DNA from 4 places in the Embleya australiensis genome. Region 4 is predicted to be linked to each of the others. Evidence: riboswitches for the same ligand, from Rfam matches in the RefSeq annotation. Region 4 holds a riboswitch; each other region holds the start of a gene.
What was found. Region 4 has a riboswitch for cyclic di-AMP ahead of ACMXN5_RS20100 (NlpC/P60 family protein). Riboswitches for the same ligand answer to the same signal wherever they lie in the genome.

Region 1 (4,357 bases), on a different replicon from region 4:
TCCGCGCGATGGGCTGGGGCCGCTTCGTCCTGCCGGCCGGGCGCAGCAGCCCCGACAAGGCAACCCGTCCGGCCACACCCCGGACACCGAGGCCACCCACACAACCCGCACCCTCCGCACCACCCACGCCACCCACGCCACCCGCCGGCACCGGTGCCTCCCTCATGCTCGGCTGCTTCGAACGCGCCATGTTCCCCAGGGTCTCCCGCGCGGCCCGCACCCTCCTGCCCGGACTGAAGGTGCCGGACAACCAGGGCTGCTGCGGAGCACTGCACGCGCACAACGGCGAATCGACCAAGGGCCGCGCCCTCGCCCGCCGCCTCGGCGAATGCCTCCCCGGCCGGATCGTCACCACCTCCGGCGGATGCGCCGCGCACCTCGCCGACGTCATCGGCCGCGACCGGGTCGCCGAACTGTCCGAGGTGGTCGACGCCTCGGCACTGCCCGAACGCCGAGTGGCCGGCCGCCGGGTCAGGGTCACCCTCCAGGACTCCTGCCACCTGCGCAACGGCCTCGGCGTATGGCGCGAACCGCGCGAAGTCCTCTCCGCGGTGGCCGACTTCGTGGAAACCCCGGGCGCGGGCGACTGCTGCGGCGCGGCCGGCACCTACTCCCTCCTGCGCCCGATCGAATCCCGCCGCATCCTCGACCGCAAGCTGGACGCGATCGAGGCCAGTGGCGCCGACGTCGTGGTCGCGGTCAACCCCGGCTGCCTGCGCCAACTCCGCACCGGGCTGCGACGCCGCAAGTCGCGCGTACGCGCGGTACACCTCGCCGAATTCCTCACCACACCCAACGGCGGCGCCCGGACGCCCTGACCATCACGGGCCCGACACCGGCGTCTCGGGCCGAGTTCGGCGTATGCGACTCCACACGGGGGGAGCCGCATACGCCGTACCCGACCCGAGACACCCACACTCACCCGGCTCGGCTCTGCCCTGCCCTGCCCTGCCCTGCCCTGCCGAGGCTCCGGCGAAGTGACAAGCAACTCGGAGTGAATGGCGCCAGGACCACGGGCCCACGACCTCGCCGAGACGCGCCGTGTTTCGCTGACACCGGCTGCTTCGACCGACTGACAGAATCGGCACATGGCCGGACCGCGTGCGCGGGCACGACTTCGCTGGACGGGGTCGGCCGCAGAGACACTGATCTTCCTGTCCAGTGTCGCGTTCCTGAGCAGCACCGCCCGGTGGGCGCTGATCGTGTGGGTCGTCGTCGGGTCGCTCTACATCGCCGGCGGGTTCGCGGCCGTTTGGCGGGGACAACCCGTCGAGGCCGGCGCGGTCACGGAGCTGCGCGCTCTGGCCCGGTGGTCGTGGATCGCGCCGCTGCTCGCGGGGACGACCGGCGCCGTGTCGGCGGTGACGGCTCTGCTTGCGAAGGACCAGGTCGTCGGCGGTCATCGTGATCTCGGACTGACGGTCGCCGCTTCGCTCGGAGTGATCCTGTCGTGGGCGCTGATGCAGGTCGGCTTCGCGCAGATCTACCTCGTCATCGACGTCACCGGCGGGCACGGCGACCTTCGGTTCCCCGAGGGCACGACGCCGTCGTTCCTGAGTTTCGCGTACTTCTCGTTCACGCTCGCCACGTCGTTCGCGACCAGCGATGTCGAAGTCGTCGGTGTGCGGATGCGGCGGATCGTGCTCGTTCACACCGTCATCGCCTACTTCTACAACGCGCTGGTGGTCGCCGTCGCGTTCCAGGTGCTTCAGGGGCTCGTCAGCCCGTGAGACGCGATTCTCGCGCGACCGGTACCGCCACCGTCCCGGCCGCGGCCGGACCCATCCGGTCGGCATCGGGATGGTCGGACCAGGCGCCAAGCCTGCCCGGTCCCGGTGCGATACCCGCGCCCGCGAATCGGGCTGCCGGTGCGGGACAGCCGCTGCCCGAGTCGGTTCGGCTGACGCTCAGTGGATGAGGACCCCGGCGGGCGCCGCCCGACACGATCACCCGCAGTTCATGTACGGGCAAATCACCCCATTCGGGGCGGGTCAGACCGAAGCGCTCCACCGCGCCACCCGGTTCGAACGGAGCCATCCCGCCGAGTGCCCACACCACAACACGCACGCCCTTCGCCCTCGCCGCCTCCCATAAACGGGCAGGTCGAGCCCCATTTCGACCCGTTTTCCACCGTCCCGAGACTGTCGTTTTCGACAAACCCCGTGGCGCACGTCACATCCCGCGTACCGATTGTCAGAAACTCGCACGCACCGTGAACCGAGTTTCCACGATTCTGACTCCCTGCAATTCCCGCATCACTCTCCGCTCAAGGTCCCGGGCACAATGCGTGGACGCTTCGGGACTTTCGGTCCCGGAATTCCACCCTTCCGACCCGAATCTTCGGTTTCGGCGAAACGTGATGTTTGGATCCGAGTCGGGTGTATGCGTAGCTTGGTGCTTCGCCGCACCGGTCCGGTGTTCGGCGGAATGTGTCTCCCGGTTCGCCGAATCCTGCCGCCGGAGAGGCCACGGTACGAAACCCGAAAGGCAGGAGCGGGGGAACCAAGTGGAATGCCGTCCCGGGCGTCCGCATGTCGCGGACGTTCGATAACGACGGCTTGGGGTGAAGCCGTGCCCGCCTCCTCGATACCCGAGGAGTCGACGCCGGCCGGGCGAGACTCTCCAGCCCGAATCCGACAGCTCACTTCGTAGGCGTGGGAGAAGGAAAAATCTTCGTGCAGTCGTTCATCACCCCTGCCCGCAAGCCCAAGAACGCGCGCCTCGCGCTCACCCTCGGCATGGCCGGCGCCATCGTCGCCGCCCCGCTGATCACCGGCTTCGCCACCTCCGCCACCGCCGCCCCGGTCTCCGTCTGGGACAAGGTCGCCATGGGCGAGAGCTCGGGCAACTGGCACATCAACACCGGCAACGGTTTCTACGGTGGCCTGCAGTTCACGCAGAGCACCTGGAACGAGTTCGGCGGTCAGCAGTACGCCCCGCGTGCGGACCTGGCCACCAAGGACCAGCAGATCGCCATCGCGGAGAAGGTCCTCGCCGTACAGGGCCCCGGCGCGTGGCCGAACACCTCGGGCCCCGCGGGCCTGACCCGTGGCGGCGCCGCTCCGGCCGTCTCCCCCAACGCCAAGTCGGGCTCGACCAAGGCCACCGTCAAGGTCGCCCCGAAGGTCGCCGAGAAGCCGGTCGAGTCCGCGCCGGCCCCGAAGGCCCCGAAGATCGAGGTCGTCCCGGCCGCCGAGACCACGGCCACGACCACCACCTACTCCGTGGTCAAGGGCGACACCCTGTCCAAGATCGCCGCGGCCAAGGACGTCGAGGGCGGCTGGCACAAGCTGTACGCCGACAACAAGTCCGTCATCGGCGGCAACCCGAACCTGATCCTGGTCGGCCAGAAGCTCTCGCTCTCCGGCAAGGCCGCGGCCGCCACGAAGACCGAGGCCAAGGTCGAGACCAAGACCGAGGCCCAGGTCGAGACCAAGACCGAGGCCAAGCCCTCCGTGTCGGTCAAGGTCGCGCCGAAGCCCGTGACCAAGGAGAAGGCCCCCGTTGTGGCCAAGGACTCCTCGGCCAAGGCCGGCAGCACCGCCGTCAACTCCTCCGGCTACGTCGCTCCGGTGAACGGCGCGCTGGGAACCGCGTTCGGCACCGGTGGCTCCATGTGGTCCAGCGGCAGCCACACCGGCCAGGACTTCGTGGTCGGCACCGGCACCTCGGTCAAGGCCATCACCTCGGGCACCGTGGTCAGCGCCGGCAACGGTGGTGCCTACGGCAACGAGGTCGTCATCAAGCACGCGGACGGCAAGTACTCGCAGTACGCCCACCTGTCCAGCATCGGCGTCCGCGCCGGCCAGACGGTGAGCACCGGTCAGCAGATCGGCCTCTCGGGCGCGACCGGCAACGTGACCGGCCCGCACCTGCACTTCGAGATCCGCACCACCCCGAACTACGGCAGCGGCATCAACCCCGTCACCTACCTGCGCGCGCACGGCGTCAACCTCTGATCCGAGCACAACCGGGAAGTTCCAGGGCCGGGCCCGTCGACCACGCGTCGACGGGCCCGGCCCTGTTCCATGCCCGCCGCGCGGACGGTGCCGGCCGGATGGGCACCGTCCGCCGAAGCGGCCGTATCCGCCACGCACCGAGCGAGCGGCGCTTCCCCGGCGTCAGCCCCGCGCGGGGTAGCGCTTCGGCAGCGGCAGCCCCCGCGCCGCCATCAACTCCCGCAACCGGTCCGGATAATCGGTGATCAGCCCGTCCACGCCGTCGTCCATCAGCTTCGCCATGGTGGCCGGGTCGTCGATCGTCCACGGCACCACCTTGATGCCCAGTCGGTGTGCCTCGTCGACCATCGCCCGCGTCACGTAGGGACGGTAGTTCGGATCGCCCACCTTGCCGTCCT
Region 2 (4,357 bases), 3.2 Mb from region 4:
CGACTGCGCACGACGGTCGAGCAGGGCGGCGTCGTGATCGGCGCGGGCGCGGGCACCGGATTGTCCGCCAAGTGCGCCGAGGCCGGGGGTGTGGACCTGATCATCATCTACAACTCGGGCCGCTATCGCATGGCCGGCCGGGGTTCGTTGGCGGGACTGCTGCCGTACGGCGACGCCAACGCGATCGTGGTGGAGATGGCGGGCGAAGTGCTGCCGGTGGTGCGCAGTACCCCGGTCCTCGCGGGGGTGTGCGGCACCGATCCGTTCCGGATCATGCCGCACTTCCTGGACCAACTCGCGGCCATGGGCTTCGCGGGAGTGCAGAACTTCCCGACGGTCGGCCTGTTCGACGGCGTCTTCCGGCAGAACCTGGAGGAGACCGGGATGGGCTACGACCTGGAGGTGGAGATGATCCGGCTGGCGGCGGAGCGCGGTCTGCTCACGGCGCCGTACGTCTTCGACCCCGAGCAGGCCCGTGCGATGGCGGCGGCCGGCGCCGATGTGCTGGTCCCGCACCTGGGCCTGACCACCAAGGGCAGCATCGGCGCGACCACCGCGGTCACCCTCGACCAGGCGGTGGAGCGGGTGCAGGAGATGCGCGACGCGGCGGCGGAGGTCGATCCCGACGTGCTGGTGCTGTGCCACGGCGGGCCGATCGCCGAACCCGAGGACGCGGCGTACGTCCTGGCCCACACCACCGGCGTGGTCGGCTTCTTCGGCGCCTCCAGCATGGAGCGTCTGCCGACCGAGGTGGCCATCACCGAGCAGGCACGGGCGTTCAAGAGCATCACCCCGAGTGGGGACGCCGCCACGACGGGCGACACCCCGGCACATCCGTAACGACCGCGCCCGGCAGCAGCCGCGTGGCGCAAGCGCACGTCCGTCCGTCCGACCACCACGAGCGTGAGGACCCGGCATGTACAAGTTGACCGTGCTCTACGGCCACCCCGACGACCCCGCGGCGTTCGACTCCTATTACTGGGACAAGCACGTCCCGCTGGCCCGCACCATGCCGGGGCTGACCGGCTGGACCATCGGCAAGTGCGAACCGGATCCGTCCGGCGCGAAGCCGCCCTATTACCTGGTGGTCGCGCTGTACGCGCCTTCGCGCGCGGAACTCGAGGCGGTGCTGGATTCGCCCGAGGGGCGGGCCACGGTGGCCGATGTGCCCAATTTCGCGACCGGTGGCGCGACGTTCCTCTGGGACGAGGAGCGGGTAGTGGTTCCGGTAGAGCTGCCCGCGACGGAATAGCCCGTCGCTGACGCACGCGTGACCGCGTGGCCGCGCACCGTGTACGCCGGCGCCGTGACCTGCAAGGACGGCGACAAATCGGGCAAATAGGTGTTATTCCCCCTTATGGGGGACGTCACAAACCGCCCGAAATGTTTGCCAACCCGGCGAACCGGTGCGTAGCTTCGTGGTTGTTCGCACAAGCGGACTCCCCGGGCGGTACGCCGAATCCTGCCGCCGCCCGAGGGAAGCAGTCGATATCGACTGGCGGCAGGAGCGGGGGAACCAAGTGAGCCGACATCGGCACTGCCGATGCCTGGGGTGAAGCCATGCCTGTGACAGGCGAGGCCGGGCCAATCGTCCGAACCCGACAGCTAACTTCGTAGGCGCCCGACGAGGTAATCAATGACCTTCCGTGCCATCACCGCTCCGGTTCGTTCGCTCTCTCGTGGCCGTCGCGCCGGCATCGCCGTCGCCGCAGGTGCGGGTCTCGTCCTTCCCCTCGTGGGCATGGCGGGCAGCGCGAACGCCGCGACTTCGTCCACCTGGGACGCGGTCGCCCAGTGCGAGAGCACCGGCAACTGGAGCATCAACACGGGCAACGGCTTCTCCGGCGGTCTGCAGTTCACCCCGAGCACCTGGAACGCGTTCGGCGGCAGCCAGTACGCGGCCAGCGCCGCGCAGGCCTCCAAGGCGCAGCAGATCGCCGTCGCCGAGCGGGTCCTGGCGAGCCAGGGCCCCGGCGCCTGGCCGGTCTGCTCCGTCAAGGCCGGCCTGGGCAAGGGCGGCGACGCCAACGCCACGGCCGAGTCCTCGACCACCGGCAAGACCAAGTCCTCGGTCGAGCCGAAGGCCGAGCCCAAGTCCGAGGCCAAGCCCGCGACCGGCAACGCGCCGAAGCTCAACGTGCAGCCCAAGCAGGACGTCGCCAAGCAGGACGCGCCGAAGTCGGCCGCGACCGAGCGGGCGTCGGGCTCCGGGACCTACACCGTCAAGTCCGGTGACACGCTGTCCGCGATCGCGGCCAAGTTCGGTGTCAAGGGCGGCTACAAGGCCCTGCACACGGCCAACGCCGGCGTCATCGGCGACAACCCGAACGTGATCGCGGTGGGCACCAAGCTCGCCGTCTGATCCCCCCTCACCACGTGGGCCCCGCCGAACACTTCGGCGGGGCCCACGTGTGCGCCGATCGCCCCTTCGCCGGCGCCCCGATCGTCTCCGCCGCACTGCGGCCGGTCGCTCGTGCCTACCGGACGCGAGTAGGCCGAACGGCCCGGTCAGCTCTGCTCGGTGCGCAAAAGCCGCAGGAACGCCTTGATGCCGGAGATGACTTCCTGGTTGTCCGTCAACTGGCTGATGGTGTCCTCGAAGCGGCGGCCGAGGGCGTCCACCTTGCGGTCCGCCTCCTGGAAGCGCCTCGTCGTGTCGGCCGCCCCGAAGACCGTCGTCTCCTTGAGTTGCTCGATGCTCTCCAGCAACTCCTTGGTGCGGGTCTCCAGGCCCTCGACCTTGGCCTTGAGCGCCGTGACGTCCTGGCTGACCGCGAGCACGTCGTCGCGGGGGTGGGTCACCTCGCGCAGCATGGTGCGCAGCCGCTGGGACAGGTGCTCCGCATACGCCTGACCGGGTCGGAACAGGGTGCTGAGCAGGTAGAACCCGGCGAACCAGTAGCCCACCACGCCACCGGAGATCCAGGTGATCAGCGCGATCACCGCGGCGGAGAGCACGTGTGCGCCGATCGCGCCGTAGAGCAGTCGGCGGGCCATCCGCCGGGCCTCGACGTCATGCCCCTCGGGAACCGCCAGGCCCCGCTCCCGGCTGATCGCGATCTCCGTGATCACCCGCTGGGCCCGGAAGTACAGGTTCCACGGCGCGGTCAGCACCAGGATCAGCCAGAACAGACACACCGCCCCCGCCCCGAGCGAGAGCAGATCCGCCAATGACGTGTCCTCGACGAAATACAGCACGATGCCCAACGCCGTCGTGCCGACGAACAGCAGAACCGCAAGCAGCCTGGTCGCACCCACCCGAATCGCACTCCCACCCCACCCGGTGCCCGGCCCACCCGAGCACGCTGCTCGGACTGTAGAGCACGAAGATCGGCGTGGTCGGGTTCAGCCGTCGGCAACCGATCCGTCGCAGTCGGGAATCCACGAACCATGGATTCCGGCCGGTACCCGGCGCGGCAGTTCGACGACCGCGATCGGCGGCGCGGTGATCCTGCGCGCGTCCAGCACCAGCAACTCCGAGGCGTTCCGGGCGAGATCACCGACCACGGTGAGCAGGTAGCCGTCGTCCTCGGCGGTGCCGCCCTCGGCCGGCACGAACACCGCCTCGCCGGGCATGCGGTCACGCCCCTGCCCGGCGATCCACCGCTCCCCGCTCACCCGGTCGTACTTGACGATCGCGTACTCGCGCAGCCCCGCCCCGGGAAAGGCCGACACGTAGCCGAATCGGTGCGGCCGGCCCACCGCACGGGCATCGATCGTGGGGAACTCGACGACCAGCGAGTCCAGTTCCTGCTCGCCCGCGATTCCCGAGGCCGGGTCCAGGATCCATCGGTGCGAGATCGCGCCGACCACGGGTGGTTCGGGGTAGCCGGGTGCGCCCACCCACCACCGCCAACTCGTCTCCCACGCGGCGCGATCGAACCTCGGCGCCTCCAGCACGATCCGCCCGCGCGCGTCCTCGTACGCGTTGGCCACATGCAGCACCATCCCCGGCGACACCTCGAACCAGGTCGGTACGGCCGGGCCGGTGCGCGGCATCACGCCGATCCGGGGCGCGTAGGACTCGCTCCAGCGGTAGGGCACACCGGAGGACTCGGCCGGGTTGAACACCACCGGCAGGTCGAGCCAGACCACATGACGTCGCGTCAGGCCGAAGTCGTGCATCAGCGAGGGCCCCGCGCCGCAGATCACCTCGCTGCGGATGATCCGCCCCCGGGGCGAGGCGACGTGGTACGTGAGATACGGCGGGGTCGGCGAGTAGCCGAAGAAGTGCAGTTCGCCGGTGCCCGGATCGGTTTTGGGATGCGCGGTCATCGCGGTGGTCAGCCCGCCGGCGAAGTCGTACGGGCCGACCGTGTCCAACTCGCGGGTCACCTCGAACGGGAGGTTGGCCTCC
Region 3 (4,357 bases), on a different replicon from region 4:
TTGACCCTGGGCACGCCGCTGGACGAGGAGCAACTGCGCTGGTCGCTGGCCCGCTGCCTGGCATCGTGAGCCGGACCCGGGCCCGCGCGGCGATGCTCGGGCGGGTCGTACGCATGCGGTAGGGTCGCAGCCAGCGAAGGGGAGTAGCCCCGCGAACCGGTCGTCGACATGCTGGAGCCCTCGGGCTCCCGGTGGCCGGGCCCGATCATCACGGGTGGGCGAGACCTTCGGCCAGGCAACGACGCGTCCGCGAATCTCGCGGACGCACCCCGTCGTGCCGGGCCGAGTGGTCCTCCAATCCGCCGAGCGGCGCTTCGTGAAGACCCGGGGCCCGGCTCTCGCAGAAAGCCACCCGGAATGCACCTCGACCTCCTGGCGATCCTGACCGCCTTCGGGCTGATCTTCCTCGCCGAGCTCCCGGACAAGACCATGTTCGCGTCGCTCGCCATGGGCACGCGCATGCGCCCGCTCTACGTCTGGTTCGGTACCTCGACCGCGTTCGCCGTGCACGTCGCGCTCGCCGTGGGCGCGGGCGGCCTGCTCGGCCTGCTGCCCGGTTGGATCGTCAAGCTCGTCTCCGCCGCGCTGTTCGGCTTCGGCGCGTTCATGCTGCTGCGCGGTGGTGCCGACGACGAGGACGCGGACGGCGGCGGGGCGCGGATCACCGGATTCCGGGCGGTGTTCTCGACCGCCTTCATGGCCGTGTTCATCAGCGAGTGGGGCGACCTGACCCAGATCACCACCGCCAACCTGGCCGCCACCAACGGCACCTGGTCCACCGCGATCGGCTCGGTCGCGGCGCTGATGTCGGTGTCCGCGCTGGCGCTGCTCGCCGGGCGGTTCATCGCCAAGCGCATGCCGTTGCAGACCGTGCAGCGGATCGGCGGGGTGTGCATGCTCGGCCTGGCGATCTGGTCCCTGGTCGAGGTCTTCGCGGGCTGACCCGGTGGGTGTTGCGAGCCGACCCGCGCGCGTTCAGGCCCGAGCGGCCGGGTCGTCCTCCGGCTCGGGGGTGGTGCGGCCGAGCAGGCGCTCGTAGCGCTGGCGGGCCGCCTGCGGGGTGCCCAGGCCCAGGCCGAAGGCGATCTCCTGCCAGGTCATCTCGCGCCCCCGGGCCATTCGGAGCAGCCCCGCCTCCAGGTCGTCCATCTCGCCCCTGGCCATCGGGATCAGGCTCAGCGCGGCGGTGATGTCGGCGTGGTCGACCGCCGGCTCGCCGTCGGCGGGCTGCGCGATACCGCCGAGCAGGAACGACACCAGCCGGATCGCCTCGTGCGGGCCGAGCATGTACGGGTGCACCTGCCGCGCGCGCTGCTCGTCGGTGGCCGCGTGCCGCTCGGCGATCCGGAACAGGGAGGCGTGTACGCGCCGGGCCCGCGCCTGCTCGGGGTCGGGCGCGGTGAAGGGGTCGTGGGATTCGGGGGTCGCGGGCGTGTCCGGAGTCGACGACATGGTCACAGCATGCCGAGACGCACGGATCGATGTCAATGGATCATGTCGCATGATTCGTGTTGAACACTTTGTTCATGTGGCTTGATTCCGCCCCCTACCCCCGCGTCGATCCGGCCTGGGTTGCGCCGGAGTGAAACCCGGACCCAGGAGCAGGAGACCGCACCAGTGACGGTCCCCGGCGCGTCCGTCCGGTGGAAAGCCCCTCTGCCGGGGCGTAGGCACGGGGGGGCGGCCGGCCCGATGCCCGGAATGTGATGTAGCCCGCATGGATAAAACGGACATAAATTATATAGCCGACTTCGGGTTGCAATTCATTTTCGGTGGCCGGCGACGGATCTCGACTATTTTCCGTTACCGCTCCGTCACGCCACTCTCCGAGATACGCCCTCGTCATCGCGGGTGCTTCCGACCGAAGCCGGCCGAGATGTCGCCTTTATTCCGCCTTTACGCTCCGCACAATGTCTGGGATTCGGTTGTGATCTCCCCATCGCATTGCCTACCTTTCTCGCCGATTCACCTTTCGGGTGAACCCTGCCGCCGGTACGCCGAATCCCGTCGCCGGCAGCGGGATGTCTACAGCGAAGAATCCGACGGGAGCGGGGGAACCAGGTGAATCGCCGTGGCCGGGATCGTTCCGGTGACGGCTAGGGGTGAAGTCGCGTGAAGCGACCGGGCTGCTCCAGTCCGAATCCGACAGCTCACCTCGTAGGCGACAGGAGAGGACCCCATTTCATGCTGTCCGCAAACGCTCGCCACCGAGCCGCCCGCCCCGCCAACGTCCGCCGCTTCGTCGCGGCGGTGGGCATCGCCGGCATGGGAGCCGTCATCCCGGTCGCCGGCGCCGGTGCGGCCCACGCACAGGTCCCCACCACCGACCAGGCCCCCACCGGCGCCTCCGCCGTGCTGTCGGCCACGCCGACCGCCGCGGTCGAGAGTGCCCCGGTCCAGGCCGAGGTCGCCGCGCCCGCGGCCACCACCGCCGCGGACAAGGCCCGCTACCTGGTCCAGGCCGGTGACACGCTGTCCCAGCTCGCGCTGACCAACAAGGTCTCCGGCGGCTGGCAGAGCCTGTACCAGCTCAACCGCGACGTGCTCCTGTCCGGCCCGGACCTGATCGAGATCGGCCAGACCCTGCGGCTGACCGGCTCGGCGCCCGCGCAGCCCAAGGCGGAGGCCCCGGCCAAGCCAAGCATCCAGGTCCAGCCGAAGACCACGGTCACCGGCAAGACCGCGCCGAAGCCGACGAGCAAGCCGTCGGTCGACGTCGCGGCCAAGCCCGCCGCCAAGCCCGCCACCGGCGGCTCGAAGGGCAACCAGGCGCCCACCGGCGGTTCCTCGAACGCGTCGAGCAAGGCCCTCCAGGCCGTCGCCTTCGCCAAGGCGCAGGTCGGCAAGCCGTACGTGTACGGCGCCACCGGCCCGAACGCGTACGACTGCTCGGGTCTGGTCCAGGCCGCGTACAAGGCGGCGGGCATCTCGCTGCCGCGCGTGACCAACGACCAGTTCGCCGCCGACCCGCACGTGTCGATCGCCAACCTGCAGCCCGGCGACCTGGTGTTCTTCTACTCGGGCATCAGCCACGTCGGCATCTACATCGGCGACGGCAAGATGGTGCACGCCGCCAACTCGCGCAAGCCGGTGGAGATCGCCTCGATCAACACCATGCCGATCGCCGGCGCGACCCGCCCGAACTGATCGCGCGACCCGGCCGCGGCGGCGCCCGGGTGAGCATCGCACAGCAGTGGCGGTAGCTGTGACAGCAGTGGCTCGGCGCCGTGCCCCCGACCGTGGTCGGGGGCACGGCGCCGTCGCACATCCGCTGCCTGCACGTGCGCCGGGTAGCTACTCCTGCGTAAGACGCGGTCGGGCGGTGAGTACCGCCATGTCCAGCGGCAGCGGTCGCAGGTCGAGCAGTTCGAAGCCGCCCTCGGCCAGCAACGCGCGATACTCCGCCACCGTGCGCTCGCGGCCCCGGGCGTTGGTCATCATCTGGATGTCGAAGCGCAGCGGCAACACCGACCCGCCCGCCTCGACGATCGGCCGTTCGACGATCGCCAGGCGTGCGTCGACCGGCATCGCCCGGGCCAGCGCCCGCAACACGACCAGGCACTCGGCATCCGCCCAGTCGTGCAGGATCCGGGCCAGCAGGTACACGTCTCCGCCACCGGGCAGCGGATCGGTGAAGAAGTCGCCGACCACCAGATCGCACCGGTCCTCGGCGGCCGATGCGGTGAGCAACTCCCGGGCGGCGTCGACCACATGCCCCCGCTCGAAGAGCACCCCGCGCGCGGTCGCATGCTCGCGCAACACGCGTAGGAGCAACTCCCCGTCGCCGCCCCCGACATCGACCACCGTCGCGGCCGGCGGCAGGTCCAGGGCGGCCGGCACCGCGTCGAAGACGATCGTGCCGAACGCCATCGCCTCCCGGAACAGCCGGGCGTCGTCCGGGTGTTCGGCGAAATATTCGAACGACTCCCGGCCGTGCACCCGGGTGAACGCGTCCTCGCCGGTGCGCACCGTGTGTTCCAGGCCGAGATACGACGTGAAGAACAGACCGCTGTACAGGTCCGCCAGCGCGGCCAACGATCCGTCCCGATCGGTGCGCAGCAGCGCACCGCGCTCGGTGAGCCGGTAGTGTCCGTCCGCCTCGACCCGCAACACCCCGTGCCCGGCCAGCAGGCGCATCAGCCGCCCCAGGCGGTCCGGTTCGGCACCCGCCGCCTCGGCCAGCTCGGCCACCGACCGGGACCCGTCGCCGAGGTGGTCGGCCAGGCCCAGCCGTGCCGCGACACCGATCGCCTGGGTCACCCACGCGCCGGTGACCAGGTGCAACATCTCCCGGGTCGGGTCCTCGCGCGGCGGATCCTCGTGCGCCGGCGAACCGGCCCGACCGGACGCCGGGTCC
Region 4 (4,357 bases):
GGGCGGCGCGGCGATCTCGGTGTTCGGCGAGGCCGACGAGGACACGGTCACGGTGTTCGTCCGCGACCGCGGGCCCGGTTTCGACCCGGACTCCGTACCCGCAGACCGGCTGGGTGTGCGAGAGTCCGTGCTCGGGCGCATGCGCCGCAACGGGGGCGCCGCGAACATCCGCAGCGAACCCGGCGAGGGCACCGAGGTCGAGCTGGAGATGCGCCGCGCCGACGCCGGCCGGTCCGCTGTGGGAAGGACGAACACGTGAACACCACCGAGACGAGTAGCGCACCCGTCGAGGGCACGCCCCGCACCCGGGTGGTCCTCGTCGACGACCACCGGATGTTCCGCACCGGCGTGCGCGCCGAGATCGGCGAGGCGGTCGAGGTGGTCGGCGAGGCCGACGACGTGGCGAGCGCGGTGGCCGTGGTCACCGAGACCCGCCCCGAGGTGGTCCTGCTCGACGTGCACCTGCCCGGCGGCGGCGGGGTCGAGGTGTTGCGCCGGTGCGCGTCGCTGATCCCGGCGGTGCGCTTCCTGGCGCTGTCCGTGTCGGACGCCGCGGAGGACGTGATCGGGGTGATCCGGGGCGGCGCCCGGGGCTATGTGACCAAGTCGATCACCGGCGACGAGCTGATCCGCGCGATCGGCCGGGTCGGCGAGGGCGACGCGGTGTTCTCGCCGCGCCTGGCGGGCTTCGTACTGGACGCGTTCGCGGCCACCGACGTGCCGCCGATCGACGAGGACCTGGACCGGCTCACCCAGCGCGAGCGCGAGGTGCTGCGGCTGATCGCGCGCGGCTACGCCTACAAGGAGATCGCCCGCCGACTGGTCATCTCGGTCAAGACGGTGGAGACCCATGTCTCCGCCGTGCTGCGCAAGTTGCAGCTGTCCAACCGGCACGAGCTGACCCGCTGGGCGACGGACCGGCGACTGGTCTGACCGGTCGCGGACGCCCGGCACATACGACGACGGCGCCCGTCCTCGGATTCGTTCCGAGGACGGGCGCCGTCGTATGTGCCGGGTGCCCGAGGGCTCTAGCCGGGGCGGATGGCCGCGAGGAACGGCATCGAGTCCAGCGGCGCCTTGGTCACGGTCTTGCCCGGACGCGGGGCATGCACGATCTGGCCGTTGCCGATGTACATGCCCACGTGGCGGTTGTCCGAGTAGAAGAACACCAGGTCGCCCGGCTGGAGGGCGCTCTTGGCGATCCTGGGGCCGTCGTTGATCTGGGTCCAAGTGGTGCGGCTGAGCGAGACGTTCGCCGCCTTCCAGGACGCCTGGGTCAGGCCCGAGCAGTCGTACGAGCCGGGGCCCTCGGCACCGGAGACGTACGGCTTGCCGATCTGTGCCAGCGCGAAGTTGATCGCGGCCTGGGCCCGACCGGACGCCGGGACGCTGGTCGCCGGCGCGGTGTCCTTGTCCTTGTCCCGCGAACTGCGGTCGTTGCCCCGCGTGCTGTCGTTCGCGTGCTCGTCCGAGTCGAGGACTTCCTTCTTCTGCTGCTCGGTGAGCGTGTTGAGCAACCGCTGCGCCTCGGCCAGCTTGGCCTGGATGTCGGTCTTGTTCTTGTTCAGGTCGGTGCGCAGCTTCTCCAGTTCCGCGAGCTGCGAGGAGGCCTCGGTGCGGTCCTGCTGGAGAACTCGGGCCTGCGCCGCGATCTGCTTCAGCTTGGCGGCCTGCTGGCCGTCGAGCTGGGACAACATCTGCGACTTCTGCAGGTAACCCTCGGGGTCGCCGCTGAGCGCGAGCGAGAGCGACGGCGGGAGGCCGCCGCTGCGGTACTGGTTGGCCGCCAGGACACCGATCTGGTCGCGCAGGGCGTTCAGCGCGGCCTGTTCCTCGGTGATCCGGGCCTGCGTCTGGTTCGCGGTGCCCTGCTGCTTCTCGATCTGCTCCTCGACGCCGTTGGCGGCGTCGGTGGCCTTGATCACGTCACTGTGCAGCTGGTTGACGCGGTCCTTGGTCTGCTGGAACGACTGCGCGGGATCCGCGCTCGCGGTGCCGGCGAAGGTCATCACGCCGGTCATCGTCGCGGCGGCCGTAACGACGGTCGCGGCGGTACGCACGGCGGTGCGCGGCTTGGGCTTGCGGTGTTGCCCGGGTCGACGTTGGGACGCCACTGGTGGCGGGTCTCCTTCCTCGGCCGCCTACCGGGTTAGCTGACGGGTTCGGGCGGAAGAAGGCGCCCTACGGTGCCGAAGCACCGATTCACCCCAAGGGACTGCGAGGGTCCCCGGTTCCGGCTGCGCGTCGCGACGACCGTGGTTGCCCACCGTCACCGAAACCCGTCACCGAATTCGGCGGAGGCGATCGTGTCGACCGGGTGGCCGACCTCGAGCCGATCGCCTGCCGCAGAACACTAGTCACACGCGTGTCAGGACCATCACCATTGGCCTTCGTATTGCCAAAACTTTACCAATGTCACCGTTTCCATCTCCGCGTATCACGGGAAAAGCGCCCGGATTCCCTAAAGTCGATCTTGATCCCTTTTGGCGATCTTTAATGGCATTCGACCGATGGTGAGGCGTGAACCGCCGCCGGCTAGGCTGCCGGACGGCGGCGGGGGTCTTGGCGTCGGCGCCGAGAACGCCGGCCGGATGCCCACCGGGGCGACGATCGACGAGGGGTTGTACGACGTGGACGTTCTGCGGCAGATCCTGCTGGTGCTGCACATCGTGGGCATCGCGGCCCTGCTCGGCGGCTTCCTCACCCAGATGTCCGCGCTGCGCACCGGCGACGTGCGGATCGTGCCCGCGATGACGCACGGCGCGCTGACCATGCTCGTCACCGGCCTGGCCCTGGTGGGCGTGGTGCAGTCCGGCCTGGACCGGGACGTGGACACCGCCAAGATCGGCACCAAGCTCGGCATCCTGCTGGTCATCCTGCTGCTGGTGTGGGGCAACCGCGCCGCGGACCGGGTGTCCGCGCGCGTCCTCGGCGCGATCGGCCTGCTGACCGTGGCGAACATCGCCATCGCCGTGATGTGGACCTGAGCGGCCGGTCCCGCCGCCGCTAGCGGGTGTCCACCACCCGGAACACCTCGGCCATACGTCCGGCGCCCAGGTCGAACCGCGCCGCGTTGCCCTCCAGCATCGACACGACGTGCTCGCGCAGCTCCGGCAGATGGCCCGTCTGGCTCTCGTGCGACAGCAGCGCCGCGATCTTGCGCTCGAACACCTCCGTCACGTCCACCGCGTGGTTCGGCGCCGCGGTCGGCGACAGCCAGGTCTCCGGCACCGTCCACTCCTTCAGCCCCTCCGCCTCCAGCAGTTCGGGGTGGGCGAACGGGTTGCGCGCGTCCGGATAGATGGCCCGCATCGCCGCCTCGCCGGCCTCCAGGTGGTCGGGGTGGCTCGGCGCCAACCGGGTCCAGTCCCGCTCCGGACTCGGGATCACCATGCGCTGCGGGCGCACCTGCCGGATCACCCGGCTGATGTCGCGCCGCAGTTCCATGGAGGCCGCCAAGCGCCCGTCCGGATACCCCAGCCAGTACAGCTGCCGCACCCCCACGTGCGCCGCCGCCGCGCTCTGCTCGGCCCGCCGGATCCCGCCGATCTCGGACCGGGGCACCGCCGGATCGAACCCGCCCGCGTCCCCGTCGGTGACCAGGCAGTAGCTCACCTCGATGCCCGCCTCGGTCCACGTGGCGACCGTCCCCGCCGCCCCGAAGTCGATGTCGTCCGGGTGCGCGGCCAGCACCAGGACCCGCTCCACGTCGCGATCGTCCAGCACGATGTACTCCCTTGATCCGACTCGCTCCGACCCGAACCGACCCGATGTCCGACGGGGCGAAGATGGTTGTCGGCGCAATGATCCCTGCCCGCGACAACGGCCCGGGCACGACCCGCCCGACACCCACCTAGACTCGGGGAACGATGAGCAGCCTCTTCGACGACATCCCCCTGCCCGGTTTCGACACCGCGGCCAAGAAGTCCCCCGCCGGCTCCGCGGACGAGATCCCGCTGCCGCCCGAGCCGGACGAGAACCACGTGTACGGCCTGCCGGAGGACTATCCGGACGACCTGTACGAAGGGCAGTACGCACCGCCGCCCGAGCCGCGCGACGCCTACTACCGCAACGGCGCCCCGCGCCCCGTGGTGGACCCGGCCCGGCTGCTCGACGGGATGAACCCGCAACAGCGCGCCGCGGTCGTGCACGAGGGGTCCCCGCTGCTCATCGTGGCGGGCGCGGGCTCCGGCAAGACCCGTGTGCTGACCCACCGCATCGCCCACCTGCTCGCCTCCCGGCACGTGCACCCCGGCGAGATCCTGGCGATCACGTTCACCAACAAGGCCGCCGCCGAGATGCGCGAGCGGGTCGAGGCGCTGGTCGGGCCGCGCACCAAGGCGATGTGGGTGTCCAC

Region 1: another riboswitch for cyclic di-AMP. It lies ahead of ACMXN5_RS38555 (transglycosylase family protein); the one in region 4 lies ahead of ACMXN5_RS20100 (NlpC/P60 family protein).
Region 2: another riboswitch for cyclic di-AMP. It lies ahead of ACMXN5_RS05760 (transglycosylase family protein); the one in region 4 lies ahead of ACMXN5_RS20100 (NlpC/P60 family protein).
Region 3: another riboswitch for cyclic di-AMP. It lies ahead of ACMXN5_RS41080 (NlpC/P60 family protein); the one in region 4 lies ahead of ACMXN5_RS20100 (NlpC/P60 family protein).

The regions. Positions count from the first base shown of each region.
Region 1 is NZ_CP182423.1:1,895,489-1,899,845, forward strand. Features, by position in the region: gene ACMXN5_RS38545 ((Fe-S)-binding protein) at 1-818, shown strand, start outside; gene ACMXN5_RS38550 (DUF1345 domain-containing protein) at 1,089-1,730, shown strand; cyclic di-AMP (ydaO/yuaA leader) riboswitch at 2,469-2,670, shown strand; gene ACMXN5_RS38555 (transglycosylase family protein) at 2,739-3,959, shown strand; gene ACMXN5_RS38560 (glycerophosphodiester phosphodiesterase family protein) at 4,122-4,357, opposite strand, start outside.
Region 2 is NZ_CP182422.1:1,404,114-1,408,470, reverse strand. Features, by position in the region: gene ACMXN5_RS05770 (phosphoenolpyruvate hydrolase family protein) at 1-840, shown strand, start outside; gene ACMXN5_RS05765 (EthD family reductase) at 917-1,252, shown strand; cyclic di-AMP (ydaO/yuaA leader) riboswitch at 1,474-1,636, shown strand; gene ACMXN5_RS05760 (transglycosylase family protein) at 1,742-2,362, shown strand; gene ACMXN5_RS05755 (hypothetical protein) at 2,509-3,258, opposite strand; gene ACMXN5_RS05750 (carotenoid oxygenase family protein) at 3,346-4,357, opposite strand, start outside.
Region 3 is NZ_CP182423.1:2,475,763-2,480,119, reverse strand. Features, by position in the region: gene ACMXN5_RS41095 (TetR/AcrR family transcriptional regulator) at 1-69, shown strand, start outside; gene ACMXN5_RS41090 (TMEM165/GDT1 family protein) at 358-942, shown strand; gene ACMXN5_RS41085 (DNA-binding protein) at 976-1,452, opposite strand; cyclic di-AMP (ydaO/yuaA leader) riboswitch at 2,022-2,178, shown strand; gene ACMXN5_RS41080 (NlpC/P60 family protein) at 2,185-3,147, shown strand; gene ACMXN5_RS41075 (methyltransferase) at 3,295-4,357, opposite strand, start outside.
Region 4 is NZ_CP182422.1:4,615,543-4,619,899, reverse strand. Features, by position in the region: gene ACMXN5_RS20110 (ATP-binding protein) at 1-259, shown strand, start outside; gene ACMXN5_RS20105 (LuxR C-terminal-related transcriptional regulator) at 256-933, shown strand; gene ACMXN5_RS20100 (NlpC/P60 family protein) at 1,029-2,114, opposite strand; cyclic di-AMP (ydaO/yuaA leader) riboswitch at 2,124-2,262, opposite strand; gene ACMXN5_RS20095 (hypothetical protein) at 2,631-2,987, shown strand; gene ACMXN5_RS20090 (PIG-L deacetylase family protein) at 3,007-3,726, opposite strand; gene pcrA (DNA helicase PcrA) at 3,870-4,357, shown strand, end outside.